Regions from separate parts of the Variovorax sp. VNK109 genome, predicted to be linked through region 2. Evidence: predicted binding sites of a transcription regulator. Region 2 holds the regulator's gene; each other region holds the start of a gene.
The links. Region 2 encodes sigma-54, which starts transcription at its own class of promoters, with help from an activator protein. Its sites were predicted from a motif close to TGGCANGNAANCTGCTTT; they were not measured.
Positions count from the first base shown of each region.

Region 1: a site for sigma-54 is predicted at 2,190-2,207, ahead of ACO2Q9_RS19400 (isopenicillin N synthase family dioxygenase). Genes of this name have one in related genera too.
Region 3: a site for sigma-54 is predicted at 1,955-1,972, ahead of atzF (allophanate hydrolase). Genes of this name have one in related genera too.
Region 4: a site for sigma-54 is predicted at 2,002-2,019, ahead of ACO2Q9_RS11500 (CmpA/NrtA family ABC transporter substrate-binding protein). Genes of this name have one in related genera too.

Region 1 covers NZ_JBMSDV010000007.1:10,774-14,793, reverse strand. The annotation lists gene ACO2Q9_RS19410 (NAD(P)-binding domain-containing protein) at 1-758, opposite strand, end outside; gene ACO2Q9_RS19405 (VOC family protein) at 758-1,144, opposite strand; gene ACO2Q9_RS19400 (isopenicillin N synthase family dioxygenase) at 1,158-2,162, opposite strand; gene rutR (HTH-type transcriptional regulator RutR) at 2,290-2,955, shown strand; gene ACO2Q9_RS19390 (NAD(P)/FAD-dependent oxidoreductase) at 3,000-4,020, opposite strand, start outside.
Region 2 covers NZ_JBMSDV010000004.1:401,756-405,775, forward strand. The annotation lists gene lptA (lipopolysaccharide transport periplasmic protein LptA) at 1-613, shown strand, start outside; gene lptB (LPS export ABC transporter ATP-binding protein) at 658-1,443, shown strand; gene ACO2Q9_RS16250 (RNA polymerase factor sigma-54) at 1,475-3,034, shown strand; gene ACO2Q9_RS16255 (THUMP domain-containing class I SAM-dependent RNA methyltransferase) at 3,031-4,020, shown strand, end outside.
Region 3 covers NZ_JBMSDV010000007.1:128,550-132,569, forward strand. The annotation lists gene ACO2Q9_RS19970 (M48 family metallopeptidase) at 1-596, shown strand, start outside; gene ACO2Q9_RS19975 (ABC transporter substrate-binding protein) at 622-1,872, opposite strand; gene atzF (allophanate hydrolase) at 2,004-3,740, shown strand; gene ACO2Q9_RS19985 (DUF4089 domain-containing protein) at 3,759-3,971, shown strand; gene ACO2Q9_RS19990 (AtzE family amidohydrolase) at 3,968-4,020, shown strand, end outside.
Region 4 covers NZ_JBMSDV010000003.1:82,418-86,437, forward strand. The annotation lists gene ACO2Q9_RS11485 (LysR family transcriptional regulator) at 1-19, shown strand, start outside; gene ACO2Q9_RS11490 (PAS domain-containing sensor histidine kinase) at 74-1,288, shown strand; gene ACO2Q9_RS11495 (response regulator) at 1,300-1,935, shown strand; gene ACO2Q9_RS11500 (CmpA/NrtA family ABC transporter substrate-binding protein) at 2,062-3,474, shown strand; gene ntrB (nitrate ABC transporter permease) at 3,492-4,020, shown strand, end outside.

The sequences.
Region 1 (4,020 bases), on a different contig from region 2:
GCCACCGCGTTGTCGAACGCGGATGCGCCGTGGCCCAGCACGCCGATGCGCTTGCCTTCGAACGCTGCGAAGTCGATGGCGTCGCTCGAATGGTTGTAGTGTTCGCGCGGCAACGCGTCCGACACGAAGAACGGCACGCGCCATGCGCCGCCGCCGTCGGTGCCGGTGGCCAGCACAACAAGTCGTGCCAGACGGGTGACGGCAACGCCGCGCGCCTGCGTCTCGACCGCGATCACGCCATCGCCCTGCGGGCGGATGCCGGTCACCTCGACGCCGTTTTCCACCGGCAGTTGCAAGGCATCACGGTACCAGCGCAGGTAGTCCATCCACAACGTGCGTGGAATGCGGTCGATGCCTTGCCACGCTGCATCGCCGAAGCGCACCGCGTACCAGCGCTGCACGCTGAGCGACGGCAGGCCGAGGTCGAGGCCGTTGAGCAGCTTGGGTGTTCGCAGCTCGGGCATGCGCGCGAAGCTTTCCCACACACCCTCCTGGCCTTCGGTCGCGCGGTCGAGCGCGGCGACACGCGTCACGCCGTTCGCGCGCAAGGAAGCGCAGATGCCGAGGCCCGACTGACCGCCACCAACGACAAGGACATCGAGCACGTCATCGCCATGCAGCGGCAGCACCCAGGCCTTGTCCGGGTAAGCGAGCAGCGCCAGTTCCGCGCGCGCCTGCGCCGCCAGGGCCTGCACTGCGGCATCGGCATCCGGCAAGGGCATGGGCATGGGCACGGACATGGCGCTCGGGGTCGGCATCACATCATGTAGTTGATGCGGAACACGTTGCCCTCGGGGTCGAGCAGCACCGCCTGGTACCAGTTGTAGTACGTGACGTACGGTTCCTTGATCAGCGTGGCGCCAGATTCGAGCGCGACGGGCACCATGCGGTCCACGTCGGCCTGGCTGTCCACATCGATGTTGAGCAGGAACTTCACGCCCTTCGTGTCGGAGAACTCACTGAGCTTGAGCAGGTCGTACGCGTCCAGCGCGTTGAAGCCGAGGCTCGATTTGCCCGTGTCCAGACCGCGGAAGATCGGCGAGCGGATCGCCTCGATCTCGGGGAAGCCGAACACGCGCTGGTAGAAGCCGCTCAGGGCGACCACGTCCTTCGCGAACACGTTGACATAGGAGAGATGGGCCATGGGTCCGCGGCTTTCAGGCTTCGGCCTTGGTGCCGCCGAAGGTCGTCTGCTTGACGAACTTCGAGGTCAGGTGATCGCCCGAAGAGATGGGCGCGTACTTCGGCTTCTCGCCCGGCGCGAGGCAGCTGGGCAGGCACTCGACCATCGCGTCGTAGTTGGGCTGGTGGAAGAACACCAGCGACTGTCGGCGCTTGTTCTGCGACGGGTCGCGCGGCGGGTTGACCACGCGGTGCAGCGTGGACACCCACTGGTCGTTGGTCCACTGCATCATCAGGTCGGCGATGTTGACGACGAGGCCGCCCTCGACGTGCGGCACGTCCACCCACTGGCCGGCCTTGTTGAAGACCTGCAGGCCCTTGTCGTCGGGCAGCACGATGGTGAGGCTGCCGTAGTCGCTGTGCGCGCCGGCGCGCAGCTGGCCGGGCAGCGGCTCTTCCTTCTGCGGCGGATAGCTCAGCACGCGGAACATGCTGATGTGCTCGTTGATCTTGTCGTCGAAGAACGTCTCGGGCAGCTCGAGCGCCAGGGCAAAGATGCGCATCAGCGACTGCGACAGGTCGCTCATCGCGCTGAAGTATTCCGTATACGCGGCCTCGAAGCCGGGGATGCCCTGCGGGAAGACATTCGGCTCGAAGTGGGCACCCGCCTTGGGCCCGCGGTGGTACTCGTCGTCGGGCACGCCGGAGGGGCCGATGGAGAACGATTCCTTCAGGTCGCCGGGCGTGGCTTCTTCCAGGCTGTAGGACAGGCCTTCCTCGCCGACCGCGCTGTAACCCCGCACCGCGTCGTCGCGCGGACGGTCCACCTTGCGCTTGTCGGCGAGCGGCAAGTCGAAGAACTGGCGCGAGACATCCGACACGCGGCGGATCAGCCCCGGGTCGATGCCGTGGTTGGTGATGACGAGGAAGCCGATGCTGCGGCAGGCTTCGTCGAGCTTCGCGGCCACGGCAGCCTTGCCTTCGGGCGTGCCGCCGAAATACGGCGCCAGGTCGATGATGGGTACGGTGAGCATGGTCATGAGGGGGTTCCCGGCAATCGCGGGGTCGATGCAACAACCATGCCATTCGGACCAAATGGACAAACCCGGTTTTCCGCGTCAGCATGGTGCATGCCTGCACCGGGTACGACTCCTGCAAGGCCATCCCATGCCCAGAACCGCCCGCGACACTGCCGCCCCCGCCAAACCCCCTGCCGCACCAGGGCGGCGCATCCGCCGCATGGAAGACAAGCGCGCCGTCATCCTGCGGGCCGCCCTCGGCCTGTTCTCGCGTTTCGGCCTGCACGGCACCAGCGTGGACCAGGTCGCCGCCCGGGCGGCCGTGTCCAAGAGCAACCTGCTGTATTACTTCGCCAACAAGGAAGAGCTCTACGTCTCGGTGCTGCGCGACCTGCTGGATGTGTGGCTGGAACCGCTGCGCACCTTCAGTGCCGACCAGGACCCGCGGCAGGCCATCGGCGACTACATCCGTCGCAAGCTGGTCATCTCGCGCGACCGGCCCGACGCCTCACGCCTGTTCTGCCTGGAGATGATCCAGGGCGCGCCGCTGCTGCGCGACGAGCTCGACCGCGAACTGCGCGAACTCGTCGATGCCAAATACCAGGTGATCCGCGCATGGGTGGACTCGGGCCGGCTCTCGCCCATCGACCCGCACCACCTGATCTTCGCGCTGTGGGCCATCACCCAGCACTACGCCGACTTCGCGGTGCAGGTGCAGGCCGTCGCGGGCCGCACGCTGGAAGACCCGGAGTTCTTCGAGCAGACGGTGAGGAACGTGCAGCATCTGGTGCTGGAAGGCATCTCGGCACGCTGAGCGCGCCGCCAACTTCGCGCCGCCCCTTCGCGCGAGCCTGTTCTTCAGCCGCCGAACCGCGCCGGTGAATACGGCGCCGGGTCGACCATCGGCGCATCGCCATCGATGAGCTCCGCCAGCAGCCTGCCGCTGGCCGGGCCCATGGTGAAGCCTTGATGCGCGTGGCCGAAGTTGAACCACAGGCCTGCATGTTTCGGCGCTGCGCCGACCACGGGCACCATGTCGGCCACGCAGGGCCGCGCACCGCGCCAGGGTTGCGCCTCGACCGGCGTGGGCAAGTCCACCAGTTCGCGCGCGGCGGCTTCTGCGCCGTCCATCTGCCAGGGCGTGGAAGGCGCGTCGCGCAGCGCGAATTCGGCGCCCGTGGTGATGCGCACGCCGCGCTTCATCGGCGCGATGACAAGGCCGCGGTCGGCATCAAGCAGCGCGCGGGCGGGGCCCGTGCCGCCGGTGTAGTGGCGGTGGTAGCCGCGCTTGACGAAGAGCGGCAGCGTGTAGCCGAGCGGCCTGATCAGCGTATCGGCCCACGGCCCGAGCGCGACGACCACATGCTCCGCCGCCACGGCGCCGTCATCGGTCTGCACCGACCAACCGGACGATGCCTGCTTCAACGTCAGTGCATCCCCGCTGACGATGCGTCCGCCGAGTTTCACGAACAGCGCCGCATAGCGCGCGACGAGTTCGCCCGGGTCGGTCACGCTCCACGGGTCGAGCCATTCGATGGCACCGGGCAGCCGCCGGCGCAGCGACGGCTCGGCAGTTGCGAGCGCGTCCGGCCCGAGCACCTGGTAGCGCAGGCCGTTCGCACCGGCGATGCGCGCGGCGTTGGCCATGGCTTTGTCCATGCTGGCCTGCTCGCGGTAGATCCAGAGGTAGCCATCGCGCCGCACAAGGTCGCCGGCACCGGCCGCTTCGATCAGCGGCGCGTGTTCGGAGATCGACTGCGCAACGAGGTTGCCGTAGGCCTTCGCATGGCCCGGGTAGCGCGCGGGGCTGGAGTTGTACCAGTAGCGCGCCAGCCTGGGCCCGATGACCGGCATGGCCGACAGGTGCCAGTTCGTGTCG
Region 2 (4,020 bases):
GCTGATCGCCGCTTTTGCCCTGATTTGGGGCACTGCCCACGCCGAGAAGGCCGACCGCGACAAGCCGATGAACATCGAGGCCGACTCGCTTCGCTACGACGACCTGAAGCAGACCAGCGTCTTCACCGGCAACGTGGTCCTGACCAAGGGCACGATCATCATCCGGGGCGCCCGCGTCGAGGTCCGGCAGGACCCTGAGGGCTACCAGTACGGCGTGGTGACGGCCGAACCCGGCAAGCTCGCCTACTACCGCCAGAAGCGCGACAACCTGGACGAATACATCGAAGGCGAGTCCGAAGTCATCGAATACAACAGCAAGGCCGACAACGTCAAATTCATCCGCCGGGCCGAACTGCGCCGCTACCGTGGTGCGACCATGAACGACGAGATGACCGGCAACATCATCACCTACGACAACGGCGGCGATGTGTTCACCATCAACGGCGTGCCTGCCCAGCAGGGAACTGCGCCTGCGCCGGGCGGCCGCGTCCGCGCCATGCTGACGCCGCGAAGCGCGGCCTCGGATCCGGGTGCGACAGCGCCGGCCACACCGGCTGGTCCGGGATCTGCGCCGCTGCGCCCCAGCACCACGCTGGGCGGCGAAAAGAAGTGACGTCGAACGTGCCCGATATCGCAGTACCCGCAACCCCCTCGGCCATTGCCGTATCGGCCGCACCGGCCGGACCGGCGGCAGGCCGTCTCGAGGCGCGCCATCTCCAGAAGGCTTACGGCAGCCGCAAGGTCGTGAAGGATGTGTCGCTGTCGGTGCAGAAGGGCGAAGTCGTCGGGCTCCTCGGGCCCAACGGCGCGGGCAAGACCACGTCCTTCTACATGATCGTCGGGCTGGTGCGTGCCGACGCGGGCGCCATCAGCATCGACGGCCAGCCCGTCACCGACATGCCGATCCACCGCCGCTCGCGCATGGGCCTGTCGTACCTGCCGCAGGAGGCGTCGATCTTCCGCAAGCTGACGGTGGAAGAGAACGTGCGCGCCGTGCTGGAGTTGCAGCAATACCAGGATGGGCCTGACGCGGGCAAGTCACTGTCCCGCGCCGAGATCAACAAGCGGCTGGACACCCTGCTGCAGGACCTGCGCGTCGACCACCTGCGCGACTCGCCCGCGCTTGCGCTCTCGGGCGGCGAACGACGCCGGGTGGAAATCGCGCGGGCACTGGCCACGCAGCCGCGGTTCATCCTTCTGGACGAGCCGTTCGCCGGCATCGACCCGATCGCGGTGATCGAGATCCAGCGCATCGTGGGCTTCCTCAAGTCGCGCGGCATCGGTGTGCTGATCACCGACCACAACGTGCGCGAGACGCTGGGCATCTGTGACCATGCGTTCATCATCAGCGACGGCCATGTGCTCGCGCAGGGCACGCCGTCGGAAATCGTGGACAACGCCGAAGTGCGCCGGGTGTACCTCGGCGAGCACTTCCGGATGTGACGGCGCTTTCGCCGCGTCTTCGGGTTCCGTCATGAAGCAGGGTCTTTCTCTACGCGTATCGCAGCATCTGGCGCTCACGCCCCAGCTGCAGCAATCGATCCGCCTGCTCCAGCTGTCGACGCTCGAACTCAGCCAGGAAGTCGAGCAGATGCTCGACGAGAACCCGTTCCTCGAGATGGAGGTCGAAGACCATCCGGGCGAGGACATGGCGGCCGCGCAACTGGAGACGACCCGCGTGCGGGATGATGCGGGCTCCGACTACGACGGCTCAGACCACGGGAGCGATGCGGCGTCCGACCACGTGTCCGATGAAGCCGCGCCGGCCGACCCTGCGGCCGAACTCGCCGACAGCTGGGAAGGCGACGGCAGCACCGAGATCGTGGTGGACGACACCGAGTGGGGCGGCGACGCGCCTGCCCGCAAGAACAACCTCGATGGCGACGACGCGATGGACGCCACCGAACTCGCGCGTGAGCACGAGTCGCTGCAGGCCTATCTGCATGCCCAGACACGGTCGTTGCGCCTGAGCGAGGTGGACCGTGCGGCGCTGCGCTTCCTCATCGAGTCGCTCAACGACGACGGCTATCTGGAGGATTCGATCGACGCGCTGGCGGTGAGCCTGGCCGGTGACGATCTCGAACAGGCCGAAGAACTTGTCGGGCGCTTCACCATGGCGCTGCACCTGCTGCACAGCATGGAGCCGGTCGGCGTGGGTGCACGCAACCTGCCTGAATGCCTGTCGCTGCAGATCCGCGCGCTCACCGACGAAGACGCCGAGCCCGCCGTGCGCGCTGCCGCGCTGCGCATTTGCGGTCAGCCGCTGGAGCTGATGGCGCGGCGCGACATCAAGCGCCTGTGCCAGATCTGCAACGAGTCCGAAGCCGTGGTGAAGGCCGCGATGACGCTCATCGGGCGGCTCGAACCCAAGCCCGGCCGCCGCTTCGTGAACGTGGAGCGCAACATCGTCGTGCCGGACGTCATCGTCGTGAAGTCGGGCCGGGGCGCATCGATGCGCTTTCGCGTGCAGCTCAACGCCGACGTCATGCCGCGCCTGCGTGTGCACGACATCTATGCCGGCGCGCTGAAGTCGCACAAGGGCGAGGGCCACCAGGCGCTGCAGCAGCGGCTGCAGGAGGCGCGCTGGTTCATCAAGAACATCCAGCAGCGCTTCGACACCATCCTGCGCGTGTCCAACGCCATCGTGGAGCGCCAGAAGAATTTCTTCGTGCACGGCGAGCTCGCCATGCGCCCGCTGGTGCTGCGCGAGATCGCCGACGAACTCGGCCTTCACGAGTCCACCATCTCGCGCGTGACCACGGCCAAGTACATGGCCACGCCCTATGGCACCTTCGAGCTCAAGTATTTCTTCGGTTCCGCGCTCGGCACCGAGACCGGCGGCAATGCATCCAGCACGGCAGTGCGCGCGCTCATCAAGCAGTTCGTGAGTGCCGAGAGCCAGAAGAAGCCGCTGTCGGACAACCAGATTTCCGAAATGCTCAAGGAACAGGGCATCGAGTGCGCGCGCCGCACCGTCGCCAAATACCGCGAGGCGCTGCGCATCGCGCCCGCCAACCTCCGCAAGTCCCTGTGAACCAGCTCCGATTGTTCCTGCCCTGCGCCGCCGGCGTGGAAGACTTCCTCGCCGACGAAGTGCTGCGCATCACAGGCGCTGCGCCGGAAGACGTGCGCAAGCGACGCGGTGGCGTGCTGCTGTCCGGCTCGTGGCGCGACGCGCTCGCGCTCAACCTGCACAGCCGCCTGGCCATGCGCGTGCTGATCCAGCTGGCGCATGGCGGCTACCGAGAAGAGAAGGACATCTATGCCGCCGCTGCCAGCGTCGCATGGGAGATCTGGTTCACGCCGCGCCAGACCTTCAAGGTCGAGATCACCGCGCAGAACAGCCCGCTCAAGAGCCTGAACTTTGCCGCGCTCACCGTGAAGGACGCCATCGCCGACCGCTTCCGCGATCGCGGCGGCGTGCGCCCGAGCGTGGAGACGCAATGGCCCGACGTGCGCGTCTATGCGCACCTCACGCAGGACGAAGTCACGCTCTATATCGACACCTCCGGCGAGCCGCTCTTCAAGCGTGGCTGGCGCGAGGACAAGGGCGACGCACCGCTCAAGGAAACGCTGGCCGCTGCGATGATCGCCGCCAGCGGCTGGGACGCAACCGTCCCGCTGTACGACCCGTGCTGCGGCAGCGGTACGGTGGCCATCGAGGCCGCGCAGGTCGCCTGCGGCATGGCGCCAGGGTTGCTGCGCCGCTTCGCGTTCGAGAAGCTGCTGCCTTTCCAGCCACACGTGTGGAGTGCACTGAAGAGCGAAGCGCAGGAGGCGGTGCATGCACCCAAGGCCGAGGTCTTCGGCAGCGACGTGGCCCACCGCATGGTGGACTTCGCGATGCGCAACGCGCAGCGTGCGGGCATTGCGCACGCCATCCAGTTGCGGGGCGGCGACGCGCTGCAGCGCATGCCGCCGGCGGACGTGCCCGGCCTCATGCTGGTGAACCCGCCCTATGGCGAGCGCATCGAAACAGCCGGCGTGGCCGGTCGTCAGCGCGCCGAGACGGCGGACGGC
Region 3 (4,020 bases), on a different contig from region 2:
AGCTGCAGCGGCTGCGTGTCATCTCCCAGCGGCTCATCCCGTTTGCGCCGCCCTGGAACAGCCGCGCGGCCAACTGGCGCTGGGAAGTCAACCTCATCGGCAGCAAGCAGATCAACGCCTTCTGCATGCCTGGCGGCAAGATCGCCTTTTACACCGGCATCCTCGACCAGCTGCAGCTGACCGATGACGAGGCCGCCATGATCATGGGCCACGAAATGGCCCACGCGCTGCGCGAGCACGCGCGTGCTCGCATCGCCAAGACGCAGGCCACGGGCATCGGCCTGTCCATCGGTGCGCAACTGCTCGGCCTGGGCAACCTGGGCGAGGCGGCGGCCAACATCGGCACGCAGCTCCTCTCGCTGAAATTCAGCCGCCAAGACGAGAGCGAAGCCGATCTGGTGGGTCTCGAGCTCGCCGCACGTGGCGGCTACGACCCGGATTCGTCCGTGTCGCTGTGGGAGAAGATGGGCAAGGCCTCGGGCAACAACGGCTCGAGCTTCCTGTCGACCCACCCGAGCGGGCCCGAGCGCATCGCACAGCTCAAGGCCAACGTGCCGCGCGTGGAAGGCCTGTACCAGGCCGCACGGCGTCGCTGAGCCGCCGGCCCCTTTCCGCCTGCCCCTACTGCTTGCGCTGCACGATCAGGTTGCGCTTCGCATCCGACGGGTACGCGAACGTCACCGCGCCGTTCTTCACCATGCCCATCACCAGCATGTTGGGTGAGACGGCATCCTTGCTCGTGGCGGTGAACGGCTTTTCATACGTGGACACCACGCCGTAATAGATGCGCGGCATGTTCTCCAGGCTCTGCTTGATGCGGGGGCCGGACAGGTTGCCGTCGCGGATGCCGAACAGTGAATACATCAGCAGGTAGGTGGCGTCATACGCCTGCGCCGCGGCCATCGGAACCGGGATGCGCTGCGCGTTGTACTTGCGCGAGTACGCCGCAAGGAATGAAGCGCGCCGCTCGTTGCTGGGCTCTGCGATGAAGGTCTGCGCCATCAGCGCGCCTTCGGCGGCTTCGCCCGCGCCCTGGATGAAGTTGGGGAAGGAAAGCGTCCACGGCCCGACCATCGGCACTTTCCAGTTGATGGCAGTGCGGCTCTTCGCGATGACCGCGTTCTCCGGCCCGACGGTGTAGGCGAACACGACGTTGGCTCCGGCGGCACGTGCCTTCTCCATCTCTGCATTCAGCGACTGCACGCCCAGCGCGAAGCTCGTCACGTGCACGGGTTTGATGCCGGCGGCTTCCAGCGCCTTGGTCACGTCGCTCTTGCCGGACTCGCCATACGGCGTACTGTCCGCGAAGATCGCCACCTTGTTCCACCCGCGCCTGAGCAGGTCCTGCACGATGAAGGGCGCCTTGATTTCCTCGCTGGGCGACACGCGGAAGACGAAGCTTTCCGCAGGCGGCACGACTTTCGTGACAGGCGATCCGGCCGCGCACGGCACGATGAGCGGGCTCTGCGCCTTCTGGAACACCGGGATGGACTTGATGGCCACGCCCGTGTTGCAAAACCCGATGGTGGCGATGACCTTGTCCTTGGTGACCAGCTCTTCGCTGAGCTTGAGGCCGGTTTCCGGGTCGCCCTTGTCGTCCTTCACCACGAGTTCGATCGGCCGGCCGAGGTAGCCGCCGAGCGGGTTGATCTCGGCCACGGCGAGTTCGACGCCGTTGACCATCGCGCGGCCGAAGTCCGCCGAGCCGCCCGACATGGGGCCGATCACGCCGACCTTGATGGCATTGGTCACAGGGGCGGGTGCCGTCGGCGCCTGGGCCGGAGCGGGGGCCTGCGCCATGGCGGGGCCCGCGAGCAGTTGTGCAACGAGAAGGGAAGCGCCGAGTGCCGCGATGGCGGGAACGAACCGCATATGTTTCCTCCAGGGGGCGCTGTACCGCGCGATCCGGGGCATCGTATCGAACAACGCCGCTGCCGCATCGGGTAGTTTCCCGTGGCACGCCCTTTGCATCTCATGTTGTGTACAAGTTTGGATGCTTCAACATGGTGCGTTTGGCAGCAGGTCCGGAAAAGCAATCGTCAGACGGCGCGCACGTCGTCGGGGCTGCGTGGGCGCCGCAGGCCTGGATTTCGCGCGTGCCCGCTACCGGTCCGGCAGTGCCCTCCAGTGTCGGCCCGCTTGCCGGCCTGCGCTTTGCGGCCAAGGACAACATCGACGCGGCCGGCCTGCCGACCACGGCTGCCTGTCCGGAGTTTGCCTACTCGCCCGTGCACAACGCGGCCTCGGTGCAGCGCCTGCTCGATGCTGGTGCACGCCTTGAAGGCAAGACCAACCTCGACCAGTTCGCCTGCGGACTCAACGGCACGCGCTCGCCCTACGGCGCGGTGCCCAATGCCATCAACCCTGACTATGTGTCGGGCGGATCGAGCTCGGGCTCGGCCTACGTGGTCGCCACCGGGCAGGTGGACTTCTCGCTCGGCACCGACACGGCGGGCTCGGGCCGCGTGCCGGCGGGGTTCAACAACATCGTGGGCATCAAGCCGACCAAGGGTCTCATCAGTGCCCGTGGCGTCGTGCCGGCCGCGCAGAGCGTGGATTGCGTGTCCATCTTCGCGCGCACCGTCGGCATGGCGGTCAGGGCACTCACTGCCGCGATGGGATACGACCCGCTCGATCCGTATTCGCGCGACATCGCGCTGGCGCGCACGCCGTTCGGCGCGCGCTTCCGGTTCGGCGTACCGGCTGCGCTGCAGTTCTGTGGTGACGGCGTGGCCGAAGCCGAATTCGCAAAGGGCATCCGCGCGATGGAGAAACTCGGCGGCGTTGCCGTGCCGGTGGACTACGCGCCGCTCGGTGCTGCTGCCACGCTGCTGTATGAAAGCGCGCTGGTTGCGGAGCGCTATACCGCCGTGCGCGCGTTCTTCGACGCGTATGAAGACAAGGTGATGGAGCCGGTGCGCGGCATCATCGCGCAGGGCCGCAAATACGGCGCGGCAGACCTGTACGAGGCGCAGACCCAGTTGCGTCGCCTCGGCCAGCAGGCACAAGGCATGTGGGCCGACATCGACGTGCTGCTGGTGCCCACGGCACCCACGCACTACACCATCGCGCAGATGCAGGCCGACCCGGTGGCGCTCAACCGCAACCTCGGCATCTACACCAACTTCGTCAACCTGCTGGACTACGCCGCCATCGCCGTGCCCAGCAGCCTGCGACCGGACGGCCTGCCGTTCGGCATCACGCTCATCGGCCCTTGCGGGAGCGATCTGCAGCTCGCGGAACTGGGCCAGCGCTATCACCATGCGACAGGGCTCACGCTCGGCGCGACAGGCGAACCCATGCCCGCGCCCGTGTCGATTCCCGGGCTGGATGCCAGCGCCACCGTGCGGGTGGCCGTGGTTGGCGCGCACCTGTCGGGCATGCCGCTGAACATACAGCTCACCGAACGCAACGCGACGCTCGTGGCCACCACGGAAACCGCGCCGGACTATCGCTTTTATGCACTCGCCGGCACCGTGCCGCCCAAGCCGGGCCTCGTACGGGTCGCGCCCGGGCAAGGTGCGCGCATCGCGCTCGAAATCTGGGAGATGCCCGTCGAGAACTATGGGTCCTTCGTCGCGCTCATCCCCGGTCCGCTGGGCATCGGCACGCTGAAGCTGGCTGACGGCGCGAGTGTGCAGGGCTTCCTGTGCGAGCCGCTCGCGCTCGAGGGCGCACTCGACATCACGCATTTCGGTGGCTGGCGCGCGTACATCGCTTCGCTGGCACCGAAGGAATGAGCAGGCACACAGACCATCATGAGCAAAGCCGACACACTGCAGTACGTCAAGGCCGCTTCGAAGGCCTTGGGCCTCAACCTGGACGATGAGCGCGCGCAGCGCGTGGCCGAACACTTCGAGCGCACGCAGGCACTGGCCGCCTCGCTCGAGAAAGAGCCGCTGACACCGGAAGACGAGCTCGCCGAAATCTACCGGCCTGCGCCTTACCCGGCGCCGGAGAGCAAGGCATGACGATGAAGAACAGCCTGCGCATGAACACCACGCAGATGGCCGATGCCGT
Region 4 (4,020 bases), on a different contig from region 2:
GCATTTCGGCCCGGCCTGAGGCGATGCACCAGATTGGCACACCCGTTGCTTGCCTGCCCGCACCATGACAACCATGCCCGATACCTCCCGGCCGCCCCTGACCGAGGCTTTCCCGCTGGGTGACGGGCAGTCGCTCGCGCATCCGCTGTGGCGCGACCGGCTGGCCCTGCTGCTGGAGTCGACGGGCGAAGGCATGTTCGGCATCAACCTGGCGGGGCGCTGCATCTTCATCAATGCGGCCGGCGCGCGCATGCTCGGGTACGAGCCGGCCGAGGTCATCGGCCGCAACATGCACGAGCTGATCCACCACACGCGCAACGACGGCACGCCCTATCCCGAGAAGGACTGCCCGATCTTCAATGCGTTCCGGCAGGGCCTGTCGTGCCGCATCGACAACGAGGTGCTGTGGCGGCGCGACGGCAGCAGCTTCGACGCGGAATACACCTCGCACCCGGTCGTCGACAACGGCATGGTGCTGGGCGCGATGGCGACGCTGGTGGACATCACGCCGCGCAAGCAGGCGGCCGATGCGCTGCATCGCGCCAAGGAAGAACTCGAAGTGCGCGTGGACGAACGCACGCGCGAACTCTCGGACGCGCTCACGCAGACGCGCAAGCTCTCGGCCTGGCTCGATTCGGCGCGCGAAGACGAGCGCACGCGCATCGCGCGCGAGGTGCACGACGAACTGGGCAGCTTGCTGGTGGCGCTCAAGATGGATGTGAACTGGCTCGACAAGCGCCTGGGCGAGCAAGCCGAGCGCGCGGCACCGGAAGCCGATGCGATGCGCGAGCGGCTGCGTTGCAAATGCCAGAGCATGGGCCGCCTCATCGAGAACGCGGTGGAGAACGTGGGCCGCATCATCACCGACCTCAGGCCCAGCATCCTCGACCACCAGGGCCTGTGGGCCGCGCTCGAATGGCAGGCGCACGAGTTCGTGCAGTCGGCCGAACTGAAGCTGGACTGGTCGATGGACATCGCGCCCGGCGTGGACCTGCCCGAGCCGGCAGCGATGGCGGTGTTCCGCATCTTCCAGGAGATGCTGAGCAACGTGGGCCGCCATGCGCAGGCGGGCGCGGTGGACATCCGCATCGCGGCGGACGGCGAACGCGTGACGCTTTCCGTGCGCGACGACGGCCGTGGCGCCACACCGGACGAATTCGAGTCACCCACGGCTTACGGCGTGATGGGCATGCGCGAGCGCGCGCGTCATTTCGGGGGCTACGTCGCCATCGACAGCCAGCCGGGCCAGGGCTCGACCTTCCGCCTCGTGATGCCGGTGCAAGGTTGACGATGACGGCCATGAGCACACCCATCCGCATCCTCATCGGCGACGACCACCGCATCGTGCGAGAGGGCCTCAGGCAGGTGCTGGCCGATGCGCCCGATCTCTCGGTGGTGGCCGAGGCGACCACCGGCCCCGAAGTGATCGAGCGCGTGCAGGCCATGCACGGCGGCATCGACCTCGTGCTGCTCGACATCGCATTGCCCGGCCGCGACGGGCTCGACGTGCTGCAGCAACTGCGCGCCGACCATCCGCGCCTGCCGGTGCTGATGCTCAGCACCTATCCCGAACGGCAGTACGCCGTGCGCTGCATCAAGCTCGGCGCAGCGGGCTACCTGAACAAGAGCGCGGATTCGGACGACATGCTGGCCGCCGTGCGCAAGGCGGCGTCCGGCGGCATCTATGTCACGCCGGCCACTGCCGAGGCGCTGGCCGGCGCGGTGGCCGGCCGCTATGGCGCCGAGGCGCTCTCGCACCGCGAGCACCAGGTGTTCCGCCTGCTCACACAAGGGTGCAGCGTGAGCGAGATTGGTGCGCAACTGGGCCTGGCCGCCAACACGGTGAGCACCTACCGCGCCCGCATCCTGGAGAAGACCGGCACCAAGAACGATGTGGAACTGGCGATTTACGCCGAGCGACACGCGAATTTGTAGGGGCAGCCCTACAAGCCGGCGCAGAACCATCGACGATTTGATGGTGTGGCACGCAAAACGCCGCGCTGGCACGGTATCTGGCGCATCGCTTGCGTAGTGACAGGCATCTTTCCAAAGAGGTGCACCATGTCCAGACTGCCTGAAACCGGTTCCTCCAAAGCCTACGATCCGTACGACGCCGATCGTCCGCTGCTGATGCGCTGCTCCTGCGGGCAGGACCACGCTGCTGCGGACCACGATCGTGCCGTGGCCGCTGCTGCATCCGCGCCCTCCCTGTCCACCGCAGCGGAAGAGCTGTCCCACGAATTCGTCGAGGCCAGCCTGATGAAGGCGATCTTCCCCGTCGACAGCGTGCGCCGCAGTTTCCTCAAGGCCGTGGGTGCGAACACCGCGCGTGCCGCCATCGCATCGGTGCTGCCCGTTTCCGCGTTGCAGGCCATGGCGCAGGACAAGGGCGCACTCGAGAAGAAGGACCTGAAGATCGGCTTCATCCCGATCACCTGCGCCACGCCACTCATCATGGCGCACCCGCTGGGCTTCTACCGCCAGCAAGGCCTGAATGTCGAAGTGGTGAAGACGGCCGGCTGGGCCCTCATCCGCGACAAGATGCTCAACAAGGAATACGACGCCACGCACTTCCTGTCGCCCATGCCGCTGGCCATCTCGCTGGGCGTCGGCTCCACGGCGGTGCCGATGAACGTCGCCACCATCCAGAACACCAACGGCCAGGCCATCACGCTCGCCAACAAGCACAAGGACAAGCGCGACCCGAAGATGTGGAAGGGCTTCAAGTTCGGCGTGCCGTTCGAGTTCAGCATGCACAACTTCCTGCTGCGCTATTACGTGGCGGAGCACGGTCTCAACCCCGATACGGACATCCAGATCCGCGTGGTGCCTCCGCCGGAGATGGTGGCCAACCTGCGCGCCGGCAACATCGATGGTTACCTCGGCCCCGATCCGTTCAACCAGCGTGCGGTCTACGACGAGATCGGCTTCCTGCACGTGTTGACCAAGGACCTGTGGAACGGCCATCCGTGTTGCGCGTTCGGTACGTCAACCGAGTTCATCCAGAAGAACCCCAACACCTTCGCCGCGCTCTACCGTTCGGTGCTCACTGCCGCTGCCATGGCGCGTGATGCGAAGAACCGCGAGCTCATTGCCAAGGTCATCGCGCCGCAGGCCTACCTGAACCAGCCGGAAACCGTGATCGCGCAGGTGCTGACCGGCCGCTTCGCCGATGGCCTGGGCGGGATCAAGACCGTGCCCGATCGTGCCGATTTCGATCCGATGCCGTGGCAGTCGATGGCGGTGTGGATGCTCACGCAGATGAAGCGCTGGGGCTACATCAAGGGCGAAGTCAACTACAGGCAGGTCGCTGAAAAAGTGTTCCTTCTGACCGACGCGAAGAAGCACATGAAGGAGCTCGACCAGAAGGTGCCTGACGGCGCCTATCCGAAGTTCACCATCATGGGCAAGGTGTTCGATCCGGCCAAGCCGGACGACTACGTCAAGAGCTTTCCGATCAACAAGATGGCCTGACCGCGCGGAGCCAAGCAATGAAGTCCTTGAGGATGCGCGCGGCGCTCGTTTCGGTGCTGATGCTCCTGGCCCTGATCGGCATCTGGCATGCGGCGACGGTGTCTGGCAGCGCCGCGTCGCCTGCTGCGCAACTCACGCCCGAGCAGATCGAGTATATGAAGATGCTCGGCAAGGACCCGGGCGGCGAGAAGAAGTCCGAAGGCTTCCCGACGCCCGCACAGATGGGTGCGACGATCGTGCAGCAACTGTCCGACCCGTTCTACGACAACGGGCCCAACGACAAGGGTATCGCGATCCAGCTGGCGCATTCGCTCGGTCGCGTGGCCCTGGGCTTCCTGTTGGCGACGTTGGTCGCCGTGCCGCTGGGATTTGCCATCGGCATGAGCCCGCTGCTCTACAAGGCGCTCGATCCGTTCATCCAGGTGCTCAAGCCCATCAGCCCGCTCGCCTGGATGCCGCTGGCGCTCTACACGATCAAGGACTCGTCGATCTCCGGCGTGTTCGTGATCTTCATCTGCTCGGTCTGGCCGATGCTGCTCAACACCG